3 regions of the Streptomyces cyslabdanicus genome follow, and region 2 is predicted to be linked to each of the others. Evidence: predicted binding sites of a transcription regulator. Region 2 holds the regulator's gene; each other region holds the start of a gene.

Evidence for each region. The regulator HrcA, encoded in region 2, represses chaperone genes, less so after heat shock. The targets are predictions, from matches to a motif close to TTNGCACTCNGNNNNNCNGAGTGCNAA.
Region 1: groL (chaperonin GroEL) is a predicted target of HrcA. The motif match lies at 2,214-2,240, and genes of this name have one in related genera.
Region 3: groES (co-chaperone GroES) is a predicted target of HrcA. The motif match lies at 3,837-3,863, and genes of this name have one in related genera.

Annotation. Positions count from the first base shown of each region.
Region 1 covers NZ_JBQRUW010000028.1:130,406-136,862, reverse strand. Annotated here, with positions in the region: gene thrC (threonine synthase) at 1-950, shown strand, start outside; gene ACTYVM_RS17735 (MoaD/ThiS family protein) at 947-1,222, shown strand; gene ACTYVM_RS17730 (cold-shock protein) at 1,653-1,856, shown strand; gene groL (chaperonin GroEL) at 2,402-4,024, shown strand; gene ACTYVM_RS17720 (Uma2 family endonuclease) at 4,106-4,777, opposite strand; gene ACTYVM_RS17715 (hypothetical protein) at 4,837-5,724, opposite strand; gene ACTYVM_RS17710 (DUF397 domain-containing protein) at 5,947-6,216, opposite strand; gene ACTYVM_RS17705 (helix-turn-helix domain-containing protein) at 6,194-6,457, opposite strand, start outside.
Region 2 covers NZ_JBQRUW010000048.1:8,789-15,245, reverse strand. Annotated here, with positions in the region: gene ACTYVM_RS27660 (hypothetical protein) at 1-281, opposite strand, end outside; gene ACTYVM_RS27655 (16S rRNA (uracil(1498)-N(3))-methyltransferase) at 496-1,236, opposite strand; gene ACTYVM_RS27650 (nitronate monooxygenase) at 1,233-2,321, opposite strand; gene dnaJ (molecular chaperone DnaJ) at 2,563-3,702, opposite strand; gene hrcA (heat-inducible transcriptional repressor HrcA) at 3,703-4,719, opposite strand; gene ACTYVM_RS27635 (MBL fold metallo-hydrolase) at 4,978-5,709, shown strand; gene ACTYVM_RS27630 (DUF3097 domain-containing protein) at 5,908-6,457, shown strand, end outside.
Region 3 covers NZ_JBQRUW010000063.1:33,815-40,271, forward strand. Annotated here, with positions in the region: gene ACTYVM_RS32135 (LCP family protein) at 1-605, shown strand, start outside; gene ACTYVM_RS32140 (class I SAM-dependent methyltransferase) at 612-1,805, opposite strand; gene ACTYVM_RS32145 (polysaccharide deacetylase family protein) at 1,896-2,834, shown strand; partial or broken gene ACTYVM_RS32150 (polysaccharide deacetylase family protein) at 2,831-3,666, shown strand; gene groES (co-chaperone GroES) at 4,010-4,318, shown strand; gene groL (chaperonin GroEL) at 4,445-6,070, shown strand; gene ACTYVM_RS32165 (MBL fold metallo-hydrolase) at 6,229-6,457, shown strand, end outside.

The DNA.
Region 1 (6,457 bases), on a different contig from region 2:
GGCTGTACGTGAAGGACGACTCCGGCAACCCGACGCACTCCTTCAAGGACCGCGTGGTCGCCCAGGCGCTGGAAGCGGCCCGCGCCTTCGGCTACACCACGCTCTCCTGCTCCTCGACCGGCAACCTGGCCGGCGCCGTCGGCGCCGCGGCCGCCCGCGCCGGACTGCGCTCGTGCGTGTTCATCCCGCACGACCTGGAGCAGGGCAAGATCGTGATGGCCGCGGTCTACGGCGGCGAACTCGTCGGCATCGAGGGCAACTACGACGACGTCAACCGCTTCTGCTCCGAACTGATCGGCGATCCGGCCGGCGAGGGCTGGGGCTTCGTCAACGTCAACCTGCGGCCGTACTACGCCGAGGGCTCCAAGACGCTGGCGTACGAGATCTGCGAGCAGCTCGGCTGGCGGCTGCCGGACCAGATCGTCGTGCCGATCGCGTCCGGCTCCCAGCTCACCAAGATCGACAAGGGGCTGCGGGAGCTGATCGAGCTCGGGCTGGTCGAGGACAGGCCGTACAAGATCTTCGGCGCCCAGGCCGAGGGCTGCTCGCCGGTGTCCACCGCCTTCAAGGCAGGACACGACGTCGTGCGCCCGCAGAAGCCGGACACGATCGCCAAGTCCCTGGCCATCGGCAACCCGGCCGACGGCCCGTACGTCCTGGACATCGCGCGCCGCACCGGCGGCGCGGTGGAGGACGTGACCGACGAGCAGATCGTCGACGCGATCAGGCTGCTGGCGCGGACCGAGGGCATCTTCGCCGAGACCGCGGGCGGGGTGACGGTCGGCGTCACGAAGAAGCTGGTCGAGAACGGCGTCCTCGACCCGACGAAGACCACCGTTGTCCTCAACACCGGCGACGGACTGAAGACGCTGGACGCGGTGGCCGGTACCGGCCTGACCGCGACGATCCGTCCGACCCTGGACTCCTTCCGAGAGGCTGGCCTGGCATGAGCGTGACCGTTCGCATCCCCACCATCCTGCGCACCTACACCGGCGGCCGGGCCGAGGTGGACGCCGAGGGCGCGACCCTGGCCGACGTCATCTCGGACCTGGAGAAGAACCACACGGGCATCGCCGCACGGGTCCTGGACGACCAGGGCAAGCTGCGCCGCTTCGTCAACGTCTACGTCAACGACGACGACGTCCGGTTCGAGCAGGGGCTCGAGACGGCCACCCCGGACGGCGCGGGCGTCTCGATCATCCCGGCGGTGGCCGGCGGCTGATCATCACCTTCGGTCATTGCGGTCACGCAGAGTTCACCGAGTTGCCCCTTCCGTGAGAGAAGCGGAGGGGGCAATTCTGTGTGATTGAGCGCGGTAGAGTTGGGGAACGCGCCCTCGAACTCGGAATCCGGGGCCATGGATTCCTGCCGCGGACCCGGTAAGAAGTAGCCAAACTCTGCGAGCCTTTTGCGGCATTTGCCTTGTTTATGAGGCCCGACTTGCCCTGAGTTCACGTGAATTCTTCCAATATTCCGGACCGCGTGCGTCCAGATTTCTCGTCCGATTGACCTGTTGCAGACGGCAGTTGGACAGATACATTCAGCCGCGGTCGACGCGTTCCGGCGCACGCCCCCGATCCACGGGGGGTGAGGTCTGACCCGGGTCCGCGAAGTGTGGATCTGTGCAAGGGCCAGTAATAGGGGAGTTGGGCATGGCTCAGGGCACCGTCAAGTGGTTCAACGCGGAGAAGGGGTACGGCTTCATCGCGGTCGACGGTGGTGCGGACGTTTTCGTCCACTACAGCGCGATCCAGATGGACGGCTACCGCTCGCTGGAAGAGGGTCAGCGGGTCGAGTTCGAGATCTCGCAGGGTCAGAAGGGTCCGCAGGCCGACATGGTCCGCGTCTCGGCCTGAATCGCGCGACCACCGCAAGCGACGTTCTTCTTCGGAAGGGCCCGCACCTCCGCTGCCGGGGTGCGGGCCCTTCGCCGTGCCCGCGCGCCGCGCGTCCGTGCGCCCGCACGGCCGCACGGCGCGCCACGCCCGAGTCGGCGCACCGTGCGCTTCTGTGGCCGCCCCGTCGGGTTCGCGCGGCCGCGTGCTCCTGCGGCCTGCCTCGCCCGCCCCGCCCGTGTTGGCACAGCCGCGCGCTTCCCGCGGCCCGCCGTGTCCGTGTTCGCGCCCGGCTGAGTCCCCTCGCCGCCCCGAAGGCGCTTGCGCCCACCCGTCACCCGACCACCACCCCTCATCGAGCCCGCTTCGCGGGCGCACCTTGCACTCGAGGGGGTCGAGTGCTAATCATTGGCGTTAGCACTCTGAAGGTGAGAGTGACAACGAGGACCGGGTCGGTGAGGCCCGCAGGCCGGGTGGGGCAAGGAACCACTGGTCGGCGAGCCGTCCGTCGCGGGCGCGGGCGCGGTCCGAAGGAATCACCCCCAGTCCTGGAGGGACCACTTCACATGGCCAAGATCATCGCGTTCGACGAGGAGGCGCGGCGAGGCCTCGAGCGCGGCATGAACCAGCTCGCGGACGCCGTCAAGGTGACCCTCGGCCCCAAGGGCCGCAACGTCGTCCTCGAGAAGAAGTGGGGCGCCCCCACGATCACCAACGACGGTGTCTCCATCGCCAAGGAGATCGAGCTCGAGGACCCGTACGAGAAGATCGGCGCCGAGCTGGTCAAGGAAGTCGCCAAGAAGACGGACGACGTCGCCGGTGACGGTACGACCACCGCGACCGTGCTCGCCCAGGCCCTGGTCAAGGAAGGCCTGCGCAACGTCGCCGCCGGTGCCAACCCGATGGCCCTGAAGCGCGGTATCGAGAAGGCCGTCGAGGCCGTCTCCGCCGCCCTGCTCGACCAGGCCAAGGAGGTCGAGACCAAGGAGCAGATCGCCTCCACCGCCTCCATCTCCGCCGCCGACACCCAGATCGGCGAGCTGATCGCCGAGGCCATGGACAAGGTCGGCAAGGAAGGCGTCATCACCGTCGAGGAGTCGCAGACCTTCGGTCTCGAGCTCGAGCTCACCGAGGGCATGCGCTTCGACAAGGGCTACATCTCCGCCTACTTCGCGACCGACATGGAGCGCATGGAGGCGTCGCTCGAGGACCCGTACATCCTCATCGCCAACTCCAAGATCTCCTCGGTCAAGGACCTGCTCCCGCTCCTGGAGAAGGTCATGCAGTCGGGCAAGCCGCTGCTGATCATCGCCGAGGACGTCGAGGGCGAGGCCCTGTCGACCCTGGTCGTCAACAAGATCCGCGGCACCTTCAAGTCCGTCGCCGTCAAGGCCCCGGGCTTCGGCGACCGCCGCAAGGCCATGCTCGGCGACATCGCCATCCTCACGGGCGGCGAGGTCATCTCCGAGGAGGTCGGCCTCAAGCTGGAGAACGCGACCCTGGACCTCCTGGGCCGCGCCCGCAAGGTCGTCATCACCAAGGACGAGACCACCATCGTCGACGGTGCCGGCTCCACCGACCAGGTCGCGGGCCGCGTGAACCAGATCCGCGCCGAGATCGAGAACAGCGACTCCGACTACGACCGCGAGAAGCTCCAGGAGCGCCTGGCCAAGCTCGCCGGCGGCGTCGCGGTCATCAAGGCCGGTGCCGCCACCGAGGTGGAGCTCAAGGAGCGCAAGCACCGCATCGAGGACGCCGTGCGCAACGCCAAGGCGGCCGTCGAGGAGGGCATCGTCGCCGGCGGTGGCGTGGCCCTGCTCCAGACCACCAGCGTCTTCGAGAAGCTGGAGCTCGAGGGTGACGAGGCGACCGGCGCCAACGCCGTGAAGCTGGCCCTGGAGGCCCCGCTGAAGCAGATCGCCGTCAACGGTGGTCTCGAAGGCGGCGTCGTCGTGGAGAAGGTGCGCAACCTGACCGTCGGCCACGGTCTGAACGCCGCCACCGGCGAGTACGTCGACATGATCGCCGAGGGCATCATCGACCCGGCGAAGGTGACCCGTTCCGCGCTGCAGAACGCCGCCTCCATCGCCGCGCTGTTCCTCACCACCGAGGCCGTCATCGCCGACAAGCCGGAGAAGGCCGCCGCGCCGGCCGGCGGCGGCATGCCGGGCGGTGACATGGACTTCTGATCCTCCCCGAGGATCGGACCCGTCCGACACGTACCGAGGGCGGCACTCCCTGTTCGACAGGGGGTGCCGCCCTCGGGCGTTTCAGTCGGCGTACCGCTTGAGCGGCTCGGTGTCCAGGGTGATGCTCACCGGGGGCGGGAGCTCGACCGTCGTCCCCCAGGGATAGGAAGGGGACTGCTGGTAGCGGCCGTCCTTGGGCTCGCTGTAGACCCTGATCGTGTTGTTGTCGCGGTCGATCAGCAGATAGACGGGAATTTCGGCTGCCGCATAGCCGACAGGCTTGTCGATGCGGTCGCGCTGGTCGGTGTCCCGGTCGTGGGAGGTGATTTCGACGGTCATCAGGATGCCGTCGGACCCGGACCACTCGCCGTGCCCCTCGAAGTGGCCCCGCCGTGCGAGAGCGCCATCCGTCCGAGCGCGGCCTTCACGGTACGCCTCGGTCTTGATGCCGGACTCGGGATAGAGGGCAAGGTCGGGCCGGTGCTGCATGCACTGCACCATGAGCCAGACAAAGATCTCGCGGTGATTGCCGTCCGGCATTGCCTTGACCTCTAGTTTTCCGTTGACGTACTCAAGCCGGACGGTCTCCGGCGCGCGGCGCTCCAGTTCCTCGAAATCCTCCACGCTGAGCGGGTCCCTGGTGCGGACCCGGCCGTCGACGAATTCGAGCCGTACGTTCTCGGGGGCCGCGGCGGCCAGGTCCTCGAAGTCCTCGATGGGCATCTGCGGGCGTTCGGCGGTGCTGCGGGTCATGGCTTCGCCTCCTCCCCTCCATCGTGCCCGCGGGTCGTGTCGTCGGACCGTAGGAGCCGTCATGCGGGTGTCCTTTCTCGTTGCTGCAGGGACATCGCAGCGCGGATCTCATCTGCGCGGACTCGGACCGCTGAAGCGGACAGGGGCGTATGGGGGCGGGCAGGGGAGCGTTCACCTCGGCACGCGCCGCACAGGCCGCCAGGCAGGGCCTCCGGGCGGCCCGGAGCGCGGCATTTCGCGCACTCCAGGACGCGCAGGGGTGGGCGTGGGGAGGACTTCGGCTCCGGTTTCGGCGGGAGCTTGTCGGTGAGGCGGCGGCGGAGCAGGGCCGCCGGATGGTGTACCGGCGTGGGCAGGCCGGTGGTCAGGGCGGCGACCACGGCCTCGTCGGTGGCCCCGCGCGCGAACCACTCCACCACCAGCGGCGCGAGCCGCGCGCAGTCCGCCTCGGAGAGCGAGAGCGCCGGGGTCGTACGGCCGAGGGCGGCGAGCAGGATGTGGGCGCGGGAGCGGGTGGGGCGGGCACGCTCCGGTGGCGCCGCCTCCTCCGGCACGTCGCCGCGCATGAACGCGGCCCACCAGGCGTCCTCCCGTGCGGTACGGGAGAACCACGTTCGGGTGATCCAGCGCCGGCTGCCCGTTCCTACGAGATGTTCCCGGCCCCGGCGCAAGTGGCCTGCCCGCTGGAGGTTGTTGAGGGCGGTGCGCAGGGCGCACTGGCCGTACGGGAGCGTCTTGGCCAGCGTCTTCACACAGATGTCGGCGCCCTCGGGGAGGCGGTCGATGAACGCGGCGATGGCCGCCTCGCGGGGCGGCAGGTCCGTGAAGTCGTGTGCGGTGCGGGGGAGTTGGTCCGGCACGGAGCGCTTTCCGTAACCCGGATTGGCCATCGGGTGCGGGGACCCGTGCGTGGGCGGGAAGGCAGGACTAAGCTTGGCGTCAGCCATGGGATCGAACCTCGTATTCGATCTTGTTGGTCAGGCCCCCGCAGGTGTTGGTGCACCTGGCGGGGGCTGTTCGGTATTCGGGCACGCTAGACCCTTGTGACTGTGCGTGGCAAGCCGGACGCGTCAAGTCAACACGCGGGTGGGAGGGCGGGTTGGGCCCTCCGCCCATTCCTTGCAAAGAGGGCTCGAAGCTCGGCACTTGAGCCTCGGGCCGGGCGTGGGTCAGCCGAGCTTCACGTTCTCCACGAACGCGGACCACGCCTCGGCCCGGAACACGAGCTTCGGGCCGAGCGCGTTCTTGGAGTCCCGGACGGGGACGACGGCGGGGTGGCCGTCGGCGACCTCCAGGCAGTCGCCGCCGCTGCCGCCGCTGTACGTCGACTTGCGCCAGCGGGCGACTTCCAGGCAGTCGCCGCCCTGGCCGCCGCTGTAGCTGGACTTGAACCAGGTGGCCGTACTCAGGTCGTACTCACGGGTGGTGTTCGTCTCCATACCCGTAATCCTGCGCCACCGACTCCAGCAGGACCAGGGAGTCTTGAGGCGAGAGTGCGGCGGCCTGGAGGAGGCTGAACATCAGGGTGTGGCGGGCGACCGTGGCCGGGTCGTCCAGCAGCTTCCCCATGTCTGGTGCGTCCACGAAGGAGAGCGGCGGTGCCTCGTCGAACTCCATGAGTTTCAAAGAGCCCTCCATCGCCGCATGTGCCCCGGCGTCGAACGGCAGCACCTGCACGAT
Region 2 (6,457 bases):
GTGATCTTCCGGCCGTCCTTGGTCTCCCCCTGGCAGTCCACGGAGACCACGGTGGCCCCGGACGCCGACGGCGACCGGTTCCCCTGATTCCCCTGATTCCCCGCCGTGCGTGTCCGGCCGCCGCCGTCGTCGCTGCCCGTGCAGCTGAGCCAGTTCACGGGAGCGTGCCGCCGGTTCAGCTCCGCCGTCGCCGTCCTGCCGGTCGTGTACGCCGCGGACGCGGCGCTGAGCCCGCCGGGATCACAGGCGACGGCCCCGCCCGCGGCGACCACCACGAGCACCGCCGCACCCCTCACCCGCCGCCCGCGCGCCAGGTGCCGAATCCGTCTCAATGCCCCCACGTACGGCAGACTGCCACCGCCGCGTCCGGGGCGGTAGAGCGCATACGGTCACGTGCGCGCCGCGCGTGACCGTGCTCGTGCGGCCGACCGGTCGGCCGTGCGTGCGGCCGTGTCTGCGGTCGTGGGGCCGGCCGGTTGGGGCGTGACCTGCCGGTCAGGACCAGCGGCCGGTACGGCCCAGCAGCAGGGCGGCCGCGGCGGTGCCGGCGGTCGACGTGCGCAGCACGGTGGGCCCGAGCACGTACGCCTTCGCGCCGGCGTCCCCGAACTGCGCCAACTCCTCGGGGGAGACACCGCCTTCGGGGCCGACGACCAGCACGATCTCACCCTCGGCGGGGAGTTCGACGGTGGCCAGGCGTTCATCGCCGCTCTCGTGGAGCACGGCGGCGAAGTCGGCTTCGGCCAGAAGTGCGGCAACCTGTTTGGTCGTCGCCGCGTCCGCGACCTCGGGGAAGCGCGCCCTGCGGGACTGCTTGCCGGCCTCGCGCGCCGTCGAGCGCCACTTGCCGAGCGCCTTCAGACCGCGGTCGCCCTTCCACTGCGTGATGCAACGGGAGGCGGCCCACGGCACGATCGCGTCCACGCCGACCTCGGTCATGGTCTCCACGGCGAGTTCACCGCGGTCGCCCTTGGGCAGGGCCTGGACGACGGTGATGCGGGGGGACCCCGGAGGTTCCTCGACGAGGGCCGCCAGATCCGCGATCACCAGCCGGTCCTTGCCCTCGGCGGCCTTCACCACGCCCTCGGTCCAGCGCCCGCGGCCGTCGGTGAGCACCACGTCCTCGCCCGGCCGCAGCCGCTTGACCGAGACCGCGTGCCGCCCCTCGGGGCCGTCCAGCACGAACTCCGTGCCCAGGTCCTTCAGTTCGTCCACGACGAACACCGGCGCGGTCATCGCGCGTCACCTCCTGCCGCCGGCCCGGCCGCCAGCGCCGCCCGTGCCTCGTCGAGTTCGGCGACCAGCACCTCCACCAGTCGCCCGGCGGGCAGGTCGCGGGCCATCCGGTGGCCTTGGCCCGCCCACAGTGCCATGCCCTGCGCGTCCTTCGCCTTGGCGGCCGCCTTGCGCAGCGGGGCGGTGAGGTGGTGGACCTCCGGGTAGGCGGCGGGGGCGTACGGGCCGTGCTCCCGCATGAAACGGTTGACCAGCCCGCGGGCCGGCCGCCCGGAGAACGCCCGGGTCAGCTCCGTACGCGGGAACACCGGGTCGGTCAGCGCCTGCTTGTGCCGGTCGTGCGCGCCGGATTCGGGGGTGGCCAGGAAGGCGGTGCCGAGCTGGGCCGCGCCGGCGCCCGCCGCGAGCACGGCGGCGATCTGGCTGCCGCGCATGATGCCGCCCGTGGCGATGATCGGCAGGCCGACCGCCTCACGGATCTGGGCGACGAGCGAGAGCACGCCGATCCCGGCGCCGTCCTGCTCCGGCACGTCGCGGTGGGTGCCCTGGTGGCCGCCGGCCTCCACGCCCTGGGCGATCACCGCGTCCGCGCCCGACCGGTCCACGGCGAGCGCCTCCTCGACGGTGGTGGCGGTGGCCAGGACGAAGCTGCCGACCCGGTGCAGGGAGTCCACGACCTCGCGGGCGGGCACGCCGAAGTGGAAGGAGACCACCGGCACCGGGTCGTCCAGGAGCACGGCGAGCTTGGCGTCGTAGCCGTCGTCGCGTCCGGACTCCGGGTCGCCGAGCTCGGTCTCGTACCAGCTGGACTCGCCGGCGAGCTGGTGCGCGTAGAGGTCGACGGCGGCGGTCTCGGTGCTCTCCGGCTGCGGCATGAACACGTTGACGCCGAAGGGGCGGCCGGTCAGTCCGCGCAGCTGCTTGATCTCCTGGTACATGCCGTCGGCGGTCTTGTAACCGGCGGCGAGGAACCCGAGTCCGCCGGCATCGGACACCGCCGCGGCGAGCGGCGGCACCGCGGGACCGCCCGCCATCGGCGCCTGCACGATCGGGTGCGGGAAGAGATCGGTCAGTGCGGAGGACATGACGGCATGTTGTCACGTCCTTGGGACGAGTCCACATCCGGGCGACCTCTGGCATATGCCGGAGGAAACCCCTCCAGACCGCACCGGCCCGGGGGGACGATCCCCCGGGCCCCGGCTGGCCCCAGTCCCGCGTCAGCGCCCGTTGAACGCGTCCTTCAGCCGCGAGAACAACCCCTGCTGCCCCGGCTGACTGTGCCTGCCCGGGGGACGACCCCCGGACCCCCGGCAGACCCACCCGGTGTCAGCGCCCGTTGAACGCGTCCTTCAGCCGCGAGAACAAACCCTGCTGCCCCGGCTGGAACTGGCCCTGTGGGCGTTCCTCGCCGCGCAGCTTGGACAGCTCGCGCAGCAGGCGTTCCTGCTCGGGGTCGAGCTTGGTCGGGGTCTGGACCTCGACGTGCACGATGAGGTCGCCCCGGCCGCCGCCACGCAGGTGCGTGACGCCCCGGCCGTGCAGCGGGATCGACTGGCCGGACTGGGTGCCCGGACGGATGTCGACCTCCTCCAGGCCGTCCAGGGTCTCCAGCGGCACCTTGGTGCCGAGGGACGCCGCGGTCATCGGGATGGTGACCGTGCAGTGCAGGTCGTCACCGCGCCGCTGGAAGGTCGAGTGCGGCAGCTCGTGGATCTCGACGTACAGGTCACCGGCCGGACCGCCGCCGGGGCCGACCTCGCCCTCACCCGCGAGCTGGATGCGCGTGCCGTTGTCGACACCGGCCGGGATCTTCACGGTCAGGGTGCGGCGGGCGCGGATGCGGCCGTCACCGGCGCACTCCGGGCACGGGGTGGGCACCACCGTGCCGAAGCCCTGGCACTGGGGGCACGGGCGCGACGTCATGACCTGGCCCAGGAAGGACCGGGTGACCTGCGAGACCTCACCCCGGCCGCGGCACATGTCGCACGTCTGCGCGGTGGTGCCCGGGGCCGCGCCCTCGCCGCTGCACGTGTTGCAGACGACGGCCGTGTCGACCTGGATGTCCTTCGTGGTGCCGAAGGCCGCCTCGTCCAGCTCGACCTCGAGCCGGATCATCGCGTCCTGGCCCCGGCGCGTGCGCGAGCGCGGTCCGCGCTGCGACGCCGTGCCGAAGAAGGCGTCCATGATGTCGGAGAAGTTCCCGAAGGAACCGCCGGCTCCGAAGCCGCCCGCGCCGCCCCCACCGGACTGCGAGAGGGGGTCGCCGCCGAGATCGTAGACCTGCTTCTTCTGCGGGTCGGAGAGCACCTCGTAGGCGGCGTTGATCTCCTTGAACCGCTCCTGCGTCTTGGGATCGGGATTGACGTCCGGGTGCAGCTCGCGGGCGAGCCGGCGGAACGCCTTCTTGATCTCGTCCTGCGACGCGTCGCGGCGTACGCCGAGTACGGCGTAGTAGTCCGTGGCCACCTAAGACTCCGCCAGGATCTGTCCGACGTACCGTGCCACTGCGCGTACCGCTCCCATCGTTCCCGGGTAATCCATGCGGGTCGGTCCGACCACGCCGAGCTTGGCCACTGCCTCGCCGCCCGAACCGTAGCCGACCGACACGATGGACGTGGAGTTGAGTCCTTCATGGGCGTTCTCGTGACCGATGCGCACGGTCATGCCCGGATTCTGCGTCTCACCGAGCAGCCTCAGCAGCACGACCTGCTCCTCCAGCGCCTCCAGTACGGGCCGGATCGTGAGCGGGAAGTCGTGCGCGAAGCGGGTGAGGTTGGCGGTGCCGCCGATGACCAGCCGCTCCTCGTTCTCCTCGACGAGCGTTTCCAGCAGGGTGGACAGCACGGTCGCGACGGTGCCCCGGTCCTCGACGTCGAAGCCGTCGGGCAGGTCCTCGACGAGGTGCGGGACGTCCGTGAACCGGCGGCCCGCGACCCGGCTGTTCAGCCGCGCCCGCAGGTCGGCCAGGGAGGTCTCCCCGAAGGGCGCCGGGCAGTCGATCATCCGCTGCTCGACCCGGCCGGTGTCCGTGATCAGCACGAGCATCACGCGTGCGGGCGCGAGCGCCAGCAGTTCCACGTGCCGCACGGTCGAACGGGTCAGCGACGGGTACTGCACGACGGCGACCTGCCGGGTCAGCTGCGCGAGCAGCCGCACCGTGCGGGCCACCACGTCGTCGAGGTCGACGGCGCCGTCGAGGAAGTGGTGGATGGCGCGCCGCTCGGGCGCGGTCATCGGCTTGACCTCGGCCAGCTTGTCGACGAACAGGCGGTACCCCTTGTCGGTGGGGATACGGCCGGCACTGGTGTGCGGCTGGGCGATGTAGCCCTCGTCCTCCAGGGCCGCCATGTCGTTGCGGACCGTGGCCGGTGAGACGCCCAGGCCGTGCCGCTCGGTGAGGGCCTTGGAACCCACCGGCTCCTCGGTGCCGACGTAGTCCTGGACGATGGCGCGCAACACCTGAAGCCGCCGCTCGCTGAGCATCGCGCACACCTCCAGGGTCGTTCCTCGGCCACCCGCCTGGCACTCTGCGCATAGGAGTGCCAGCTCTACCCGGCCCAGTGTACGGCCGCCGGGTACGCCCCCGGCAAGGCCGGGCCCCGACAGCCTGCGAGGTCGGGACCGGGATCACCCGGGATCGGCCGGGATGTCGCCTCTCTTGGGGCCTTGCCGTCACCCCTCCCCCTTGAGACCTTGGCGTCACCCTGTGGCCGTGACCATGACCGTGGTATCAACGCGACCATGACCGTGACGGGGAAAGAGCCGGGCTGGGAACCGCTGGCGGACGGGGTCGGGCGCTGCCGTCTTCCCGTGTGGGACTGCACGACCGGGCTGGTGCTCGGGGAGGGCACCGCGCTGCTGGTCGACGCGGGTTCGAGCCGCGCGGAGGGCGCACGGCTGCGTGCGTGGGCGCGAACGCTCGCCGGTGGTGATGTGACACATCTCGCGCTCACCCACGCCCACTTCGACCACGTCTTCGGGGCGGCGGAGTTCACCGGCGCGGAGATCTTCGCCGCCGAGGGCGCGAACGCGGTGTTCGGCGACCGCGGCGAGCGCGCGGAGCTGCGCGAAGACGCGGTGCGCCAGGGGCTGGACGCCAGGGAGGCCGAGGAGGCGGCGGCCGTCCTGGTACGGCCCGGCCGCGAGGTCCGCGACCGGCTCACCCTCCGGCTCGGCGGCGGGCGGGAGGTGCTGCTGGCGAACATGGGTGCGGCGCACTCCCCGCACGACCTCGCGGTGGTGGTGCCGGGCGACCCGACCGTGGTGTTCTGCGGCGACCTGGTCGAGGAGTCCGGCGAACCCCAGGCGGGCCCGGACGCCGTGCCGTCCCGGTGGCCCGCCGCCCTCGACCGGCTGCTGGCCCTCGGCGGCGAGGACGCGCTGTACGTCCCCGGCCACGGAGCGGTGGTGGACGCCGCCTTCGTCCGCGCCCAGCGGGACGCGCTGGCCGCGCGCTTCGGCGTGTCGCGCTGATCGGACCCGGACCCTGTCCATATAGTCACTCGAATGCGCCCGCCCGTCTCCCACCACCGCCCTTCCAACGAGGGCCCTTCGGGCCCGCACCCCCGCCCACCCGTCTCCCACCACCGCCCTTCCAACGAGGGCCCTTCGGGCCCGCACACCCGTGTGTACTCGCCCGATCTCACTCCCCCCTGGAAGAAGCCCCGGACCGTGCCGGAGGTTCCCGCCGGTCCGGGTCTGGTGGTGGAGGAGCCCGGGACCGGCTTCTGCGGGGCGGTGATCCGCTGCGAGGCGGGCACGGTGACGCTGGAGGACCGCTTCGGCAAGCACCGGGTGTTCCCGCTCGCACCCGGCGGTTTCCTGCTGGAGGGCCGGGTGGTCACCCTGGTGAAGCCGTCGTCCGGCCCGGTACGGCCCACCCGTACGGCATCCGGTTCGGTCGCCGTGCCCGAGGCACGCGCGCGCGTGGCCCGCGCCGGGCGCATCTACGTCGAGGGCCGGCACGACGCCGAGCTGGTCGAGAAGGTGTGGGGCGACGACCTGCGCGTCGAGGGCGTGGTCGTGGAGTACCTGGAGGGCGTCGACGACCTGCCGGCGGTCGTCGAGGCGTTCGCGCCCGGTCCGGACGCCCGCCTCGGGGTCCTCGTGGACCACCTGGTCCCCGGCAGCAAGGAGTGGCGCATCGCCGAGTCGGTGACCAGCGAGCACGCCCTGGTGGTCGGCCACCCGTACATCGACGTCTGGGAGGCCGTGAAGCCGT
Region 3 (6,457 bases), on a different contig from region 2:
GCGGCTCCACGGCGGAGGCCCACTACACCATGTTCAACAGCGCGTACTCGGTGGGCGGACCGGTGTGCGCGGTCAAGACGGTCGAGACGCTCACCGGCATCCGCATGGACCACTACGTCGAGATCGACTTCTCCGGCTTCGCGAAGCTGGTGGACGCGATGGGCGGGGTCACCGTCACCACCGAGCAGGACATCGACGACGACAAGAGCCATCTGCACCTGAAGGCCGGCACCCACCACCTGAAGGGAACCGAGGCCCTCGCCCTGGCCCGCACCCGGTACGGCGTGGGCGACGGCAGCGACCTGGGCCGCATAGGCCTCCAGCAGACGCTGGTCAAGGCGCTGCTGGAGGAGATCTCCGACTCCGGCCTGCTGGACGACCCCGCCGGGCTCTACCGGGTCGCCGACGCGGTGACCGGCAGCCTGACCACCGACACGGGACTCGACTCGCTGGGCGAACTGACGACCCTCGGCCAGAGCCTCAGGGGGCTGTCGGCGCAGAACGTGGAGACGGTGACCATGCCGGTGGTGACGGCCCCGTGGAACCCCAACCGGGTGGTGGCGAAGGAGCCGGACGCGGACGACCTGTGGACGTCGCTGCGGTGAGCGGCGTCAGCCCGCCGGGTGGCCGAGCAGCATGGTCGGCGCCCCGGCGACCCGGGTGAGGAACACCGTCACCGCGTTCCTGCCGTGCGGCTTCGGCAGGACCTTCCTGCGCAGTTCCTCCGGTTCGACCGCCGAGCCCCGCTTCTTCACGGTCAGCGTGCCCACCTCCCGCTCCCGCAGCAGGGCCTTGAGCTTCTTGACGTTGAAGGGCAGCCGGTCGGAGATCTCGTAGGCCGAGGCGTACGGGGTGGGGCGCAGCTCGTCGGCGGTCACGTAGGCGATGGTCCCGTCGAGCAGACCGCCGTCGAGTTCCCGGGCGACCTCGGCGACCAGGTGGGCGCGGATGACGGCGCCGTCGGGCTCGTACAGGTAGCGGCCCGGGGTGCGCACCGGGGGGTCGGGCAGGCCGCGGCCGCGCAGGGTGCGCGGGCCGGGCAGCAGGGTGGCCCGGATCAGGCCCGGCTCGGTGCCGAACCACAGCACCGCCTCCTTCACGTCCCCGCCGTCGGAGATCCACTCGGCCTCGGCCTGCGGCGGGACCACCTCGTGCGGGATGCCGGGGGCGATCTTCAGGGCCGCTCGGGGCGCCCGGAGCGCGGCGTCGACGGCCCAGGACAGCGGCGGCGAGTACGCCTCGGGGTCGAAGATTCGGCCGCCGCCCCGTCCTGTGCCCGCTCTGCGGGCCGGGTCCACGAACACCGCGTCGTACGGCGCCGTGTCGACCTCCGTGACGTCCGCCTCCCGCACCTCGATCAGGTCCGCCAGCCCCAGCGCCTCGGCGTTCGCGCGGGCCGCGGCGGCGGTCAGCGGGTCCCGGTCCACGGCGAGCACCCGGATCCCGGCGCGGGCCAGGGCGATCGCGTCGCCGCCGATCCCGCAGCACAGGTCCGCGACCGAGGCCACCCCCGACTCCCGCAGCCGGCCCGCCCGGTACGCCGCCACGCTCGCCCGCGTCGACTGCTCCACCCCGTTCGGCGTGAAGAACATCCGCCCCGCGTCCTCGGCCCCGAACTTCGCGGCCGCCCGCTGCCGCAGCCGGGCCTGGCCGAGCGCCGCCGACACCAGTTCGGCGGGGTGCTCACGGCGCAGCCGGGTGGCGACGGCGAGTTCGTCGGCGGGTCCGGTGCCGCGCACCTCGTCGAGGAGGGCGCGGCCCTCGGGGGTGAGCAGCGAGGCGAAGGCGTGGAGGTGGTCGTTCACCGGCTCATTGTGGGCCAGTCGGCGGACGGTGTGCCTCCGGCCGCGGTGTCGCCCCGGCTTCGGGGCGGTCGCCTGCGAGGATTCGGCACCATGGGAGTGGTAGTACAAAATGATAAAAATTACCCGGAAAGGTTCTTGATTCGCCGACCCCGGATCCGCGGCGGGCTCACGGTGCTCGCCGTCGCCGCCCTCGCCGCCGGCTGCGCGCAGCCGGGCACGCGGGTACGCCCGGTCCCCGGCCCGCCGCACCCCCAGGCGCCGCCCGTCGCCGCCCCCGGCTCCTACGCGGACCGTCTGCGCACCGCCTACGCGCAGCGGGTGGCCGTCGCCCGGCGCTGGAGCCTGGAGCGGGTCCCGCTGATCCCCCCACAGCCGCCCAGGACGAAGCCGAGGGCCACCGCCCGCGCCGGTTTCGAGGTGAGGCACCAGCGGGACTGGAACCTGCCTCCGGTCTTCACGACGGTCCCCACCAAGGACAAGGTCGTCTTCCTCACCATCGACGACGGAGCGGAGAAGGACCCGGAGTTCCTGCGGATGATGCGGGACCTGAAGATCCCTTACACGGCGTTCCTCACCGACGACCTCATCAGGGGCGACTACGGCTACTTCCGGAGGATGCAGGGCCAGGGGGTCACCCTCAACAACCACACCCTGCACCACCCCTACCTGCCGGGTCTGTCCTACGACCAGCAGAAGAGCGAGATCTGCGGCATGCAGGACATCATGGAGGAACGGTTCGGCAAGCGCCCGAGGATGTTCCGCCCGCCCTACGGCAACTACAACCAGGACACCCTGCGCGCCGCCAAGTCCTGCGGCATCGAGTACGCGCCCATCTGGAACGAGGAGGTCTTCGTCGACCACTGGGAGTTCCGCGAGGGTGACCAGCGGCTGCGGCCCGGCGACATCGTGCTCACCCACTTCCGGGGCCGCCGCCAGTGGAACGGCACGATGGCCGACGACATGCGCCGGTTCCTGGACAGGGTCACGGCCGACGGGTACGCGGTGGCCCGGCTGGAGGACTACCTGTGAGGCCGCGGCCCGTCCGGCCGTGGCAGTTGGCCGCGGCCCTGCTCACCACCGCGCTGCTGGCCGGCTGTGCCACGTCCGTCGACCCCATCGAACGGCTCGGACGCAAGGCGGCGCAGGGCGTACGACCGCAGAGCCCGTCGGCCGACCGGACCTACCGGCGCTGGGGACTCGAGGCGCCGCTGCCGGCGCCGCCGAAGCCGCCGGACCGTCCATCCCGGCCCGCGGGCGCCACCCCGCCCGCCGGCCCGCCCGAGGTCGTGGACCGCGTCGCGACCTCCGACCCGGTCGTCTTCCTCACCTACGACGACGGCGCGGAGAAGGACCCGCGGTTCGTCGACATGGTCCGTGAACTGAGGCTGCCGGTCAGCATGTTCCTCACGGACAGCGTCGTCGGGCCGGGTACGGGCACTTCGCGCGCCTGATGTCGGTCGGCGCGGACCTCCAGAACCACACCCTGGACCACCCCTCGCTGCGCGGCCTGCCCTACGGGGGTCAGCGCGCCGAGATCTGCGGCCAGCGGGACAGGATCCGCTCCCGCTTCGGCGTCAGCCCCCGCCTCTTCCGCCCGCCCTACGGCAGGTACGACAGGACGACCCTGCGCGCCGCCGCCGACTGCGGGGTCTCGGCGGTGGTCCTGTGGCGCGGCGTCACGACCGACAACGGCCTGCGCTTCCGGCACGGCCCCCACGAACTGCGCGCCGGTGACATCCTCCTCGTCGCCTCGGGCGACGACGACCTCGACGGCCCGCCCCTGCGCGACCGCACGACCCGCCTGCTCCGCAGAATCCAGGAGAGCGGCCTGACGGTGGGCCGCCTGCAGGACTACCTCTGAGCTTCTCGGCCGAGTCCGGCATCAGGAGCCGGTCCGGCGATTGAGGACGAGGCTGTCCAGGCCGAAGGGGGTCTGGGGGCGCAGCCCCCAGGGCCGGTCACCACAGCAGGGGGCACCTTGCACAGACGTGGGCAAAAACCGCACCCCACCGCCGACGCGCCACGAGGCAATTGGCACTCCGCTTGACCGAGTGCTAACGACGGTCATAGTCTCAGGTCTGGCACTCCCCCCTGGAGAGTGCCAACACAGCGACGGGCAGGTCCGGCACCCGCGACGACGGATCGACCTGGTCGCCACCTCAGACAGTTAACCCCGTGAGATCTCCGAAGGGGGAGGTCGGATCGTGACGACCGCCAGCACCAAGGTTGCCATCAAGCCGCTCGAGGACCGCATCGTGGTCCAGCCGCTGGACGCCGAGCAGACCACGGCCTCTGGCCTGGTCATCCCGGACACCGCGAAGGAGAAGCCCCAGGAGGGCGTCGTCCTGGCCGTGGGCCCGGGCCGCTTCGAGGACGGCAACCGTCTTCCGCTCGACGTGAAGGTCGGCGACGTCGTGCTTTACAGCAAGTACGGCGGCACCGAGGTGAAGTACAACAACGAGGAGTACCTCGTCCTCTCGGCTCGCGACGTCCTCGCGATCATCGAGAAGTAGTTCACCCGCTTCTTCACGAAGCAGAGGCAATTCTGAGCTGCGCCCCTGGCCCCCCGCGACCGATAAGAAGCCGGGCGCCCGGGGCGCAGTGTCTTACCACCAGATTCCGAGAGGGCTCCCGCTGCCATGGCGAAGATCCTGAAGTTCGACGAGGACGCCCGTCGCGCCCTCGAGCGCGGCGTCAACAAGCTTGCCGACACGGTCAAGGTGACGATCGGCCCCAAGGGCCGCAACGTCGTCATCGACAAGAAGTTCGGCGCGCCCACCATCACCAACGACGGCGTCACCATCGCCCGCGAGGTCGAGATCGAGGACCCGTACGAGAACCTCGGCGCCCAGCTGGTGAAGGAGGTGGCGACCAAGACCAACGACATCGCGGGTGACGGCACCACCACCGCCACCGTGCTCGCCCAGGCGCTCGTGCGCGAGGGCCTGAAGAACGTCGCCGCGGGCGCCTCCCCGGCCGCGCTGAAGAAGGGCATCGACGCCGCGGTCAAGGCCGTCTCCGACGATCTGCACGCCTCGGCCCGCCCGATCGACGAGAAGTCCGACATCGCCGCCGTCGCCGGGCTGTCCGCCCAGGACCAGCAGGTCGGCGAGCTCATCGCCGAGGCGATGGACAAGGTCGGCAAGGACGGCGTCATCACCGTCGAGGAGTCCAACACCTTCGGTCTGGAGCTGGACTTCACCGAGGGCATGGCCTTCGACAAGGGCTACCTGTCCCCGTACTTCGTCACGGACCAGGAGCGTATGGAGGCCGTCCTCGACGACCCGTACATCCTGATCCACCAGGGCAAGATCTCCGCCATCGCGGACCTGCTCCCGCTCCTCGAGAAGATCATCCAGGCCAACGCCTCGAAGCCGCTGCTGATCATCGCCGAGGACGTCGACGGCGAGGCCCTGTCGACCCTGGTCGTCAACAAGATCCGCGGCACGTTCAACGCCGTGGCCGTCAAGGCCCCCGGCTTCGGCGACCGCCGCAAGGCGATGCTCCAGGACATGGCGGTCCTCACCGGCGCCACGGTCATCTCCGAGGAGGTCGGTCTCAAGGTCGACCAGGCCGGTCTCGACGTCCTCGGCTCCGCCCGCCGCGTCACCGTCACCAAGGACGACACCACGATCGTCGACGGCGCCGGCAACAAGGAGGACGTGGAGGGTCGCGTCTCCCAGATCAAGGCCGAGATCGAGAACACCGACTCCGACTGGGACCGTGAGAAGCTCCAGGAGCGCCTCGCGAAGCTGGCCGGCGGCGTGTGCGTGATCAAGGTCGGCGCCGCCACCGAGGTGGAGCTGAAGGAGAAGAAGCACCGTCTGGAGGACGCCATCTCCGCGACCCGCGCCGCGGTCGAGGAGGGCATCGTCTCCGGTGGTGGCTCCGCGCTCGTCCACGCCGTGAAGGTCCTGGAGGGCAACCTCGACAAGACCGGCGACGAGGCCACGGGTGTCGCGGTCGTCCGCCGCGCCGCCGTCGAGCCGCTGCGCTGGATCGCCGAGAACGCCGGCCTCGAGGGCTACGTCATCGTCTCCAAGGTGGCGGAGCTGGAGAAGGGCAGCGGCTACAACGCCGCCACCGGCGAGTACGGCGACCTGATCAAGGCCGGCGTCATCGACCCGGTCAAGGTCACCCGCTCCGCCCTGGAGAACGCCGCCTCCATCGCCTCCCTCCTGCTCACGACCGAGACCCTGGTCGTCGAGAAGAAGGAAGAGGAAGAGCCGGCCGCCGCGGGCCACGGCCACGGCCACGCCCACTGAGCGCTGAGCTGAGCTGAGCCGAACCACCGGTGCCCGGCGCCCCTACGGGGGCGCCGGGCACCGGTGCGTCGACGTGCCCGACGTCCGGGAGGCACGGCCGAATCTGCTGTCGGCAGAGAGCGGCAGGACAGCGGGTGACAGCCCGTCAGAATGGCGGCATGAGGAAGAACATGCCCGTGCGCCGGCTGGACCTGGGGTACTTCATCCGGCCCGCGGTCGAGACGGGGACCGCGCAACCGCGCGTGGAGCCCGTGCTGGCCTACCTCGTGCGGCACGACCAGGGTCTGATCCTCTTCGACACGGGTATGGGCTCCGCGGACGGTGAGACCGAAGCGCACTACCGGCCCCGACGCCGTGCGCTGCCGGAGGCCCTGGCGGCGGCCGGAG